One region of the Pedobacter sp. FW305-3-2-15-E-R2A2 genome, then DNA from elsewhere that is predicted to be linked to it. Evidence: riboswitches for the same ligand, from Rfam matches in the RefSeq annotation. Region 1 holds a riboswitch; each other region holds the start of a gene.

Region 1 (4,208 bases):
GCTGGCTAATGATCCAGCGAAAATCAGGGATGAAGAACTAAAATTATCATTGAAAGCGCTTCCTGAAGTACCACAACAGCTGAAGGTGGAAAACATCTGGATTCCATCTGCGGATCAATCGGGAACAATTAGGTTAAGGTTATATAGACCAAAGGGAAAAGAGAATTTACCAATACTTCTGTATTTTCATGGAGGTGCATTTATATATGGAACTCCGGAACAATATGATTCCCTTTTTTTTCCGCTGGCCTTAGATATAGGGGCATTGGTCGTTTCTGTAGATTACCGCTTAGCTCCCGAACATCCATTTCCGGCAGGTATGGAAGATGGATATGACACGTTATTGTGGTTATCTGAACATGCCAGCGACCTCGGTGGAGATAAAGATAATATCCTCATCGGAGGCAGCAGTGCGGGAGCAACAATAGCTGCTGCTATTACACATATGGCAAGAGACAGGAGGGAAGTAGAAATCCGACACCAGTACCTGCTGTATCCGCCAACGAGCCATCTTTTGGAAACACGATCCATGAAAGAACTCGCAAATGCTCCGATGCAATCCAGAAAGGCGGCGGAATGGATGTGGAAATACTATCTCAACGATAAAACCGATCCATTGCCAAAATATGCGGTCCCGTTGTTGGAGCAGAATTTCAAATATCTGCCCGATGCAACGGTCATTGTATGCGAATTGGATCCCCTGAAAGACGAAGGGAAAGCCTACGCTGCAAAATTAGAGAAGGCAGGGGTTAGGGTTAATCTGATGGAGATGCCGGGAGCTGTCCATGCCTTTGACTTTTTTCCATGCCCATTATCGGATCACTTTTACAAATACCAGGTTGAATTGTTCAAACAAATTTTAAATCAGAAAAAATGAAGAAAATATTAGTCATCAACGGACATCCAGACAAAGAAAGCCTAAACCATACGATTGCGCAGTCCTATATCAGGTCTGCGATGGATGCCGGCGCTGAAGTACGATATATTGCCATTGGAGCACTCGATTTCAATCCTAACTTACAATTCGGTTATCGGCAGCGAATGGAACTGGAGCCCGATTTATTAAAAGCACTGGATGACATCCGGTGGAGTGAGCATCAGGTCTGGATTCACCCGCTTTGGTGGCTGGGGATGCCTGCAATTATGAAAGGATTTTTAGACCGGCTTTTTCTTCCGGGGCTTACTTTCAAGAGCAACAATAACGGGACAAGCGAAGGCTTATTGACCGGAAAAACCGGAAGAATTATCACCACTGCCGGGGATTTATCTATCGATGTTTATGAAGAAGTGTACCGGTCAAGCGGACTCGTTCAATTAAAAAAAGGTATTCTGGAATACTGTGGAGTTTCTTCCATAAAAAGCGATTTTATAGGACCGCTTTATGAACTTTCTGAAGAGGAGATAAAAGAATGGCTGCAAACTATAGAGACCAGTGCAAAGAATGATAGTATACGATAAAATAGGAGACTTTTTCTGATACCACCCGGGCCGGATTGCATTATGCTTAAAAAGTCATTAGTTTCTTTGATAATAACTGTCCTTATTATTATAATTTTCCCTTCATATGAATAACTTTTTGTACTATTGCGCCGTAATTGGTTCTTAACATAAAATTTCACTAGGTTAGGATTAATAGGGAATCAGGTGTAAATCCTGAACAGACCCGCTACTGTAAGTTCTATCACAACAATTGACATCTCGTTGCCACTGTTTTTTGAATAAAAATGGGAAGGCCGTCAAATTGGGAACAAGTCAGGATACCTGCCAATACATATATTTTTTAAAGCCTTCGAGGATGAGGTTTTGAATACAATTCGGACCGAAGCTCTTTTGCTTCGCGGGCCCCTCGTGGACCTATCCTTTTTGTTTTCTGATATCATCCGCCAAGCTATTTGAATTAAACATTGATGTATATCTCAAACGCATTAAAAAACGATCACGTTTTTAGCATTTATTGGCAAAATCTCTATGGGCAGCAGGAGCACCCAGGCTCTGTTCTATCGATACAACCCATTTACCCAAATAACATAAAGATTAAAATTCAGACAACCCAAAACCCAAACATGAAAAACTTGAAAGCGATCATTTTTCTAAAGCTGCTGTTCGTCGTTATACTCTTTGCGTCCTCCTGCAAAAAGGACGTACAGGTTAAACCAAGCATTACCGGGGTCAGCGAAGAGACGACCATTCTAAACATCGGCGATAAATTAACCTTGGCACCCAATATCACCAACACCAAAGGCAACAACTATATCTGGTTGGTGAATGGCAAGGAAACTGCCTCGGGTCAGCTAAATTATACTTTTCAGGCCACTGAGGCGGGAACTTTTGACGTAACATTTAAAGTAACCAATAAAGGCGGTACCGACCAGCAATCTTTCAAATTAATTGTGGAAAAGCCAATTGTGATAACACTGGCAGATCAGCTGAATGTCTCCATGTGCAACGTATTGGAGATTACACCTGCGGTTACCGGACCAGACCGTAAGGATTACGAATATGAATGGTCTATCGGAGATTCAATTATTGGTAAGAAACTAAACCTGAGCTTTATTTCCCCTGAGGCAGGCACGTTCGAGCTTACCCTTCGTGCAACCGCAGGGAAACAAAGTGTAACTTATAAGCGCAAGATCGCAGTAAAGGCCGAACAGTATCTGAAAAACGCTTACACTGTACTCGAATATGCGCCTTCACCAGGTAAAAACCACAATTGGTCAATTATAGGATCTGCGGCTAATTGGAAGTACGGAGACGAATATCCACTTGCTTACAATGACTTTCTGACGAAAGCAACCGGAATCAGAAAAGTTAATGCTAACGCCGCACTTTTTCTGGGTAGTTGGGGTGGATCTGCCACTTTTAAATTTGACCATACGGTGGCCAATGTTTCCGGTAAAACCGACTTGGAGCTGACCGCTTTTTGCTCCCTCCGTGACCAACCAGCTGTTTACGTAGCGTATGACTATAACAAAAACGGAATGCCAGACGAAAACGAATGGTATGAGCTGAAAAACGATGATTATGGGCAGGAAGATATCCCGGAATATGAAATGATCTTTACGTACAATAAAACGGAAACGGATGCCAGAAGGATATATAGCTATTTCAACTGGAAAGATAACCAACCCAACCTTGCCAACGGAGAGGTGATCACCAATAAAACTTTCACCAGTTCCATGACCACAGCAGGAGCATTCTCCAACAGGGGGTTCTTTCCGGGACTAAACGTAGCCGACAACGCTACAAAACAAGCGGTTATACTGGATGGATGGAAAACCTCTTTCTCCCGCAAAGGAAAACGCGTCAGCAGAAACCTTACCGGTGCTGCTCCGTTTTTTCAGAGTTTAAATCTAGATATCGATCTGGCTGTAAACAAAAAAGGAGAGGCCATTCAGTTGCCTGGGATCGATTTTGTAAAAGTGCAGAAGGTGATCTATCCTTTTCAACAGGATCTGAATACCGCTAATGCGATTGCAGATTACAATATGGAAGAAGGACGCATGTTACAGGTGGGTTCTATATTGGACAAACACCTCAAAAATTAAAAAAGCCGGGCAACCAAATATATACTCCAAATTAAAACTCATGAAAAAATCCCTATTTACTAAAACATTATTAGTAGCAACCATTTCTCTTGGTGTATTGGCTTCCTGTACCAAGCAGAATGATTTATCACCAGAAACAACTCCAAAGGCAAAAAGCGCGAGCGCACAACAAAACAGCCTTGCCACAAGCTATACCATCACTTTCGAAGGTATCGGGAGCAGCTATATGGCTAACAATACTTCTTACGGAGATAATGCCTACTCTTCCTGGACTGGTACTCAAATCGCACCCTATGTACATTCGCCAAGCAATTTGAAGTTTGCGATCAAAGGTGCTGGTAGCGGAACCCCGGTTGACTACTGGAACGGTGGTTTTGTGGTTTCCAATTGGAACTACAAATCAAATATTCCAGGAAAAACAGGTGATTGGTGGTACTCTTACCTCAATCAGTGCAGTGTTTACTCAGGCACGCATGGCGCTAAAAATGGTGGCTATGCTGGCAGTAGTAATTTCGCTGTTATGTTTGGTTATGTAGATTCCTATAACTCATCCTATGCTACACGTCCTAAGCTTGATTTTACTTCAGGTAGCGGAGTGGTAGAGGGCATGTACGTAACTCTTTCTTCCTATACCTATGGGGTAATCCAGAATGGCAATGCATT
Region 2 (4,208 bases), 1.3 Mb from region 1:
TCAGACGCTAAAACATCGGTCTGCTTATTGGATGGTTTCAACGAAAATATGGTCTGTAAAACTACGGACGACATTACAAAAAGCAGACCTATATAAAAGGAAAAGTTGAGCTCTTTACTTTCGTTGAAGAAAAGAAAGGCAATGATGATGGCATATACTGGTTCAAGATTAAAACTTAAGTTTACAGTAAATGCAGATATGCGCTTTAATGATTCCGCAAAAATAATATAAAGTCCTACGGTGCAAAACGAAGCCAGCAGGATCAGATATCCGGTATCTTTCAAATCCGGAATAAGCGATGGTGCAGGGAAATAATGGAGATAGAGCGGGAGAAAGACACCCAAAGCAACTGTACCTCCAATCATCTGGTAGTAATTGATGATCCTGCTGTCGTATTTTCTTACAATCCGCTCGTTGTAAATGGTGTAGAGGGCGGCGAAAGCCGAGGATATGACACCGAGTATGATTCCCAGCTGATAGGAAGCGTCGAAATGGAAGATTAATGCAATGCCGATAAGCGTTAGCAAGCTTAACAACAGCTCGCTTATATTGAATCGCTGGCGGTTAATCAGCGGACTGAATACTGCAGTAAAAAAACTGGTTAAACAATAACATACGACACCGATTGAAATATTCGAATATTTTATACTGGCGTAGAAGAATACCCAATGAATGGTTATAAAGAGCCCAATTTTAGCAATATCAAATTTTTCTTTTGAAGTGTTGCAGTCCCGGACTTTGAAAAGTTTCAGGATCAAAAACAGAATAATCGAAGAGAAAAATACTCTGTACCAAACCAGAAGCCCTTCGTTCAGGGAAATGAGTTTACCGAATATACCGGTGAAGCCGGCAAGTATTACCGCAAAGTGTAATAACAAATATGATTTTTTCATAAAAGAATTGTCTTCCTGTTCTAACACAGGAAATAAATATTAATAAATAAACTGAAAACACGTAGGTATACCGAAGAGTGCCAGTTATTTCATTGGCAAAATCAAAGGATACCTTGTAGGTTAAATATTAATATCTAGGGGGAGGAAGACAGCTCTTTCTATTCATATGATCGATTTTGATAAAAATAAATAAAATATCTGGAAATCCGATGCTCCCGTTAAGGTATACCAGGGGAGCTGGATTTTTCCTTACCTTTGTTCTGATAAGTTCTTTACTTTATTTCATCATCAACCGGAAGAGGTTTTACTTAGCTGTAGATTAATAGGGAATCGTGTGTAAATCACGAGCTGTCGCGCAACTGTAAGTAACACAAAAAGGTTTTTACCCAAGAATATCCACTGTTCCAATCCAGGAATGGGAAGGATGGTAAAAATGTTACAAGTCAGGAGACCTGCCTTTACCGAATTGACATTGCTTTCGCGATCTGAAGCATGGGTCAGGTAGGTGTATATCCAATACATACCTTCTTCGGAAGGCGTGTGTCTGTACATTTATTTTTCCTTTTCCTTCTTTCCGTCAGCATTGCGATTTCAGCAAAGAACTTTTAACTGATCTTTTCATCAATTAAAAAGCAAGACAATGCTAACAAACAATCTAGGCTACCCGCGTATAGGTAGTAACAGAGAACTCAAAAAAGCCTGTGAGCAATTTTGGGCAGGGAAAAGTACCATTCAAAATCTGGTACAGGTAGGGAAAAACATCCGCCAGCAGAACTGGGAGCTGCAAAAAGAGAAAGGAATCGACTTGATTCCTTCCAACGACTTCTCATTTTATGATCAGGTATTGGATTTGTCCCTTACCGTAGGTGCCATTCCTAAGCGCTACCATGAGGTGATTCTCAACAAGTCAAATACAGAGCTGGACCTTTACTTTGCGATGGCCAGAGGTTATCAAAAAGAAGGACTGGACATCACTGCCATGGAAATGACCAAATGGTTTGATACCAATTACCATTATATCGTACCGGAATTTACCAAAGATCAACAGTTCAAACTGTTCTCCACTAAATTACTGGATGAATATCAGGAGAGCAAAAGACTGGGCATTCAAACCAAGCCAGTGCTGATTGGCCCGGTATCTTATTTATTGTTAGGTAAAGAGAAAGAAGCTGGGTTTGATCGGATTGACCTGATCAAAAACCTGTTGCCAGTCTACATAGAGATTCTTAAAAAACTGGAAGAACAACAGGTAGAATGGGTACAGTTTGATGAGCCCTTTCTTTCTTTAGACCTGACAGAGAAAGATAAAGCGGCATTTAAATATGTGTATGCTGAAATCAAAAAACAGTTTCCCAGACTTAAAACGCTTCTGGCTACTTATTTCGAAGCTTTAAAAGACAATACAGAACTGGCGGTTGGACTTCCTGTACATGCTTTACATATCGATCTTGTGAGAAATCCGGAACAATTGTCGACTGTTTTAGCCGTAATTCCTGCTAGGCTTGTCCTTTCTATCGGTGTGGTTGATGGCCGGAACATCTGGAAAAATGATTTTCGTGCATCCTTGCAATTGATTGAAACCGCAAAAGAGAAGATTGGTGTAAACCGTCTGATCATTAGTCCTTCTTGTTCTCTGATCCATTCACCATGTGACCTTGATCTGGAAACGAATGAGGCTACACTAACGCCGGAGATCAAACAATGGCTATCTTTTGCGAAGCAGAAGGTAGAAGAGCTGGTGATTTTAAAGCAATTGGCAGAAGGCGATGCCCAGGCCCAGACACAGCTGGAAAGTAATGTACAAGCCAATAGCAACAGGAAAACATCTACTTTGATCCATAACCCTGGCGTAAAGCAAAGGGTATCAGGGGTTACTGAAAAAGATGAGCAGCGCTTAAATCCCTATGCACTAAGAAGTGTTGCTCAAAAAGAAGCCTTGAAATTACCTTCCTTCCCAACCACTACCATCGGTTCCTTTCCGCAAACTGCAGAAGTAAGAAGCTGGAGGGCAAAGTTCAAAAAAGGAGAACTGAGCCAGGAAGAATATGATGCATTGATTGAAAAGGAAACCAAAGAAACAATCCTTTTCCAGGAAGAAACAGGGATTGATGTACTTGTTCATGGAGAATTTGAACGCAATGACATGGTGGAATACTTCGGTGAGCAGCTGGCTGGATTTACGTTTACTAAAAATGGATGGGTCCAAAGTTATGGAAGCAGGTGTGTGAAACCGCCTATCATTTATGGAGACGTTCATCGCCCTGCACCAATGACCATCAGGTGGTCGTCTTTTGCGCAATCGCTGACGGAGAAATGGGTGAAAGGCATGTTAACCGGACCGGTTACGATTTTGCAATGGTCTTTTGTGCGCAATGATCAGCCACGTTCCGAAACCTGTACCCAGATTGCATTGGCCATCAGAGATGAGGTGCTGGATCTGGAAAGCGCAGGAATAAAAATTATTCAGATTGATGAGCCTGCAATTCGCGAAGGTTTGCCTTTGAGAAAGGCCGATTGGCAGAATTATTTGCGCTGGGCAGTACGTGCTTTCCGCATTTCTGCCAGTGGCGTACAGGATGAAACACAAATTCATACCCATATGTGCTATTCTGAATTTAATGACATTATTCAAAATATCGCAGACATGGATGCGGATGTCATCACGATTGAATGTTCCCGTTCACAAATGGAATTGCTGGATGCTTTTGCGGACTTCAAATATCCAAATGAAATAGGACCAGGGGTTTACGACATTCATTCGCCTCGTGTTCCAGCCAAAGAAGAGATGGTTTTTCTGTTGGAAAAGGCACGCTCAGTGATCCCTTCGGCACAACTTTGGGTAAATCCGGATTGCGGTTTGAAGACCAGACATTGGGACGAAACAAAAAAAGCATTGACAGAAATGGTCGCTGCTGCAAAAGTACTGCGGGAATATGTTGAAGAAGCTGTAACTTTGTAAAAAAAAATCAAACAGGCAAGTGGTACGCTTGCCTGTTTTAATAGATACAGCACACAGAATGAGAATACGTAAAAATGCGGTGATAACCGGAGTTGGTGGTTATGTTCCGGAAACTGTTTTGAGCAACAAGGACCTGGAAAAAATGGTGGAAACGAATGATGAATGGATCGTTTCCAGAACCGGGATCAGGGAGAGAAGAATCGTGAACGATGCCAATGTGGCCACTTCTGACCTGGCAACAAATGCCTTGAAAAGATTGCTTGAAGATGGAAATGTACACCCTGACGAAATTGACTGTGTGATTGTATCCACTTCTACGCCAGACTATGTAATGGTCTCTACCGGAAGTATGGTGT
Region 3 (4,208 bases), 1.0 Mb from region 1:
GATGAGCAAAAGGCCCGTTTCCTTGATCGGATCAATGATCCCGCGAAAAACTGGAAGTTCTCTTCCGCAGATATTACAGAGCGTGGCAGATGGGAGGATTATATGGAAGCTTATGAAATGGCTATAGCAGAAACTTCGACTGAACAAGCACCATGGTACATTGTTCCTGCTGATAAAAAATGGCACGCAAGGTTAGCGATTAGCCAGATTCTTGAAGAACACTTTAACAGATTGGATCTCAAGTTTCCGGTTCTTGAGGAAGCAGAGATGAAAAAACTGGCTGAAATCAAGGAAGAACTTTTAAAAACGTAAAAAGAAGCAATCTATTGGATGGCTGAAATCTTTGCCCTGAAGGGGGCAAATTTTTCTATGCCCTCTCACAGACCGCATCTTTTTCCTGAATAGCATGATGCTTAACTGTCAATTGGAAATGCAACAAGCCATTGGCATTTAGTTCAAAGATTCAAAGTGTTTTATAATATACTTTCGTCGTAATATCTAATAATCCCAGTTCAGGTAACTACTGTGTTTTTTTTAATCGTTTGGTGGGTAGCTTGTGGGTTTTCAGGAAAAAGATGCGTATTATGAGAAGGCATAGAAAGATTTGCCCCCTTCAGGGCAAAGATTTCAGCCATCGAATAAAATGCTTCTTTTTAGGTTAAATAGACGACTTAATAGGCTAGTTTGAATTTGCTCAAGTCCGGAGTTCGCTCACGTTTCCTTTCCAGTTCATATTGATAGATGATGCGTCCTATGTTTCCCATGAAAGGATAGCAAACCGTCTCATATTCGTATTTATTGTCATTATAGATACCATCATCATTAGATTGAACCACGGCAGTCAGGAAGAATTCAATTTTGTTTTTTAAATCTACGATGTAGGCGTTATCGATGATGAAACCATAGGAATCTCCATATTTGTTGAATATTCGGATATTAGGTTCAATGACTGCATCTTTCTCCCTGCCATAATACAGCATTTTTGCGTAGGCGGGCCAGAATTCTGTGACATTATAAGATGGATAAATGCTTTCTGCGGGTAATTTACTCATTTGGGTGTAGATGAGCTTATAATCTTCTGCGGTCAGGTTAAATCTTTCGTTTTCAGGAAATGCTTCGGGGCTGATCAGCTTCCTCATCATGGCCTGCTGATCGGAGATGCTGAAGGCATTTTTATTTTCCAGATTAAAGGGCTTGTTGACCAGCTGTTCGGTACTGTCCATATAACCTTTCCCCATTGTGGTATTGCTGAGCTGAAGGGGGTATTCTTTGGGATCGTATTGTTCCTCCTGGGTGTAAATCAGTTTGTTTTTATAGTAGAATTTGATGGGATTGGTATGTTTTGCCGATTCTCCCGTATCGCCTATGGCCAGTCTGTTTAGTATTCGACTGTCATTGAAACCGTACTTTTTGAGTTTTGCATTGATTTCTGCACGTCCAATGAATTCAAAAAGACGGTTAAATGCGTCATTATCGCTGGTCAGCAGGATCTTTTTGATATAATGTTCTACGGAAGGAAGGCCATCTGCGGAGCTGCTGTCTTTGGATACTTTTGTTTGTCCGGCATAGGCCGAATCTGTGATCATGGTACTTTTGGCATTCAGGTCTTTTACTTTTAGCTTCAGGTCATTGATTTTCTCCAGGGCAAAGATAACTGCGGCAAGTTTTACGGTGCTGGCAGGGTAGAAGTAGCGGTGGTTATCCAGATTGTAGCTATAACTTTTAAAGCTGGGAATGTTTTTATTGTTTCTGTTGACCTGTGTATATAGGAGTTGGACCTGATTCTTTTGCGGGTGATTCAGTATATTGGAAAAGAGCTCCGGATTGTTGCGCATCAATTGTTCAATGAGGACAGTGTCAGGTTGTTGTGCCATGGTATTCAGGCTAAACATCAGGATGAGTAGGGTAGGGATTTTCGTCTTCATCGTTGTGGTATTGTTAATTGTCTTATTGTTAAAAGAATGCTAGTCCTAAGATAGCAAGGAAATGCTAAATAGTATATCAATTGTAAAAGTTTGTTGTTAGCTGGATATTTGAGTACCTTTGCCTCGCTTTTTGGTTCCTGGTGCCAGCACTGGGATTAAAAGGGAATACGGTGTGATTCCGTAACTGTCCCGCAGCTGTAAGCTCCATAACGGTATTCAAATCGAAGCCACTTGTCTGAACTGGAATTTCCGGTGTTGGATTGGGAAGGCAGAATGTCCGGGAGTAAGTCAGAAGACCTGCCAATAGGTGTAATATTTCATAGCTTTCGGGGATTGAAGCTTGGAGTGAGTGCTTGTTTTTTGTATTTCATTTCCTTGATCTAACTGTTTGCTGTGGGTAAATAACTCACAACAAAAATGAGAAGAAACAATTTTACCATTAAAGGTATAAACCCTTGTTTTTTTACTTTTCTGGCCATTAGCTGGCTTGGGGGAATTATGCCTTTAAATTTGCTGGCACAGCGGGATTCGGTAAAATTATCCAGGAAAGACTCCCTGGAGAAAGTCAATCAGTTGAAAGAAGTACAGATCAGGACCGTAAAAATCACCAGACGTCAAACCTCTTCTACTCCCTTACAAATTCTTTCCGGTGCAGACCTGGAAAAGCTGAACAGTCTTTCCGTTGCAGATGCGGTGCGTTTCTTTTCCGGCGTACAGCTTAAAGATTACGGAGGTATTGGTGGATTAAAGACCATCAATGTCCGCAGTATAGGGACCAATCATACCGCGGTATTTTACGATGGGGTCCAGCTTGGAAATGCGCAAAACGGACAGGTAGACCTTGGCAAGTTTTCTTTGGATAATATTGAAGAGATTGAATTGTATAACGGGCAGAAGAGCAATATTTTTCAATCTGCGAAAAGCTTCGCTTCAGCAAGCTCGTTATATCTGAAAGCCAGAACCCCCAGTTTTGAAGATGGCAGGAATAACCGGATTAAAGGGGTTTTCAGAACAGGCTCTTTTGGACTGGTCAACCCATCACTATTGTGGCAGACAAAAATAACCGATCATACTTACAGTACCGTTAGTGCTGAATTTAAGAAAGCCCATGGACGTTATAAGTTCCGTTCTACCAATGGTGCCTGGGACACTACCGGAGTGAGAACCGATGGTGATGTAGAGTCAATGAGATTGGAATTGGGGCTGAATGGAGTTCTTCGGGATAGTAGTAAATGGAGTGTTAAATTTTACGGCTATAAAGACAATCAAGGTTTACCTGGCGCTATTGTAGCTAACGTATGGCATTTTTCTCAGCGTCAATGGGATCGGAATTTCTTTGTACAGTCAGCTTACGAAAAGAACATCGGAAAGTATAGCCTGATGGCTACGGTGAAATATTCAAACGATTATCTACGTTACCTGGATCCGAACATTGTAACAACAGACGGACTTTTGAACAATAAGTACCATCAACAGGAATTTTACCTATCATTGGCAAATAAATTGAAGATTAACAAATTTTGGGACCTGGTTTGGTCAACAGATTATGTTCTCAATGATATGAATGCCAATCTTTACCGCTTTGCCTATCCGACCAGAAACACATTTCTAAATGCACTTGCGACCCAGCTTCATTTTGACAGACTGGACATCCAGGCAAATCTGTTGAGTACTTTAACCTATGATAAGGTGAAAAGCGGGCCCGCATCGGGGAACAGGAATGAGCTTACACCAACTGTAATGGTATCCTGGCAGCCATTTGACCAAAAGGAATTTAGAATCCGTTCTTTTTACAAGAGCATATTCCGGATGCCAACATTTAATGACCTGTACTATACCTTTTATCAGTTTAGGGTCCTTAAGCCGGAGTATACCAAACAATATGATCTCGGTTTTACTTATATAAAAGGATACGAACATCAGGCATTAACCCAGTTTTCTATACAGGCGGATGCTTATTTTAATAAAGTGAAAGATAAAATCGTTGCTGTTCCGGGAACCTCACAGGCCATGTGGAGCATGAGAAACCTTGGAAAGGTAGAAGTGAAAGGTCTGGATGTAAATATGCAGTCTTCCTGGCAGCTCAACAAAGACCTGAGCCTGAATGCCGGCCTCAGCTATACCTACCAGCAGGCGCGGGATTCAGACCCTGCTTCAACGACTTATAAAGAACAGATCCCTTACGTACCTTTACACAACATTACTTTTCTGGCCAGTGCAGCTTATAAAAATTTCGCCTTGAATTACAGTTATCTGTATACCGGCGAGCGTTATGACCAGTCT

What was found. A riboswitch is a leader RNA that binds a small molecule or an ion and turns the genes downstream of it on or off. The one in region 1 is predicted to bind cobalamin.
Region 2: linked by a shared signal. The riboswitch ahead of metE (5-methyltetrahydropteroyltriglutamate--homocysteine S-methyltransferase) and the one ahead of AAFF35_RS13865 (PKD-like domain-containing protein) in region 1 are both predicted to bind cobalamin.
Region 3: linked by a shared signal. The riboswitch ahead of AAFF35_RS18180 (TonB-dependent receptor) and the one ahead of AAFF35_RS13865 (PKD-like domain-containing protein) in region 1 are both predicted to bind cobalamin.

Annotation. Positions count from the first base shown of each region.
Region 1 is NZ_CP151803.1:3,488,592-3,492,799, forward strand. Features, by position in the region: gene AAFF35_RS13855 (alpha/beta hydrolase fold domain-containing protein) at 1-877, shown strand, start outside; gene AAFF35_RS13860 (NAD(P)H-dependent oxidoreductase) at 874-1,458, shown strand; cobalamin riboswitch at 1,580-1,784, shown strand; gene AAFF35_RS13865 (PKD-like domain-containing protein) at 2,064-3,545, shown strand; gene AAFF35_RS13870 (DUF4465 domain-containing protein) at 3,586-4,208, shown strand, end outside.
Region 2 is NZ_CP151803.1:2,236,419-2,240,626, forward strand. Features, by position in the region: gene AAFF35_RS09280 (DMT family transporter) at 1-893, opposite strand, end outside; cobalamin riboswitch at 1,176-1,368, shown strand; gene metE (5-methyltetrahydropteroyltriglutamate--homocysteine S-methyltransferase) at 1,534-3,852, shown strand; gene AAFF35_RS09290 (beta-ketoacyl-ACP synthase III) at 3,911-4,208, shown strand, end outside.
Region 3 is NZ_CP151803.1:4,512,276-4,516,483, reverse strand. Features, by position in the region: gene AAFF35_RS18190 (polyphosphate kinase 2 family protein) at 1-312, shown strand, start outside; gene AAFF35_RS18185 (serine hydrolase) at 672-1,925, opposite strand; cobalamin riboswitch at 2,040-2,245, shown strand; gene AAFF35_RS18180 (TonB-dependent receptor) at 2,343-4,208, shown strand, end outside.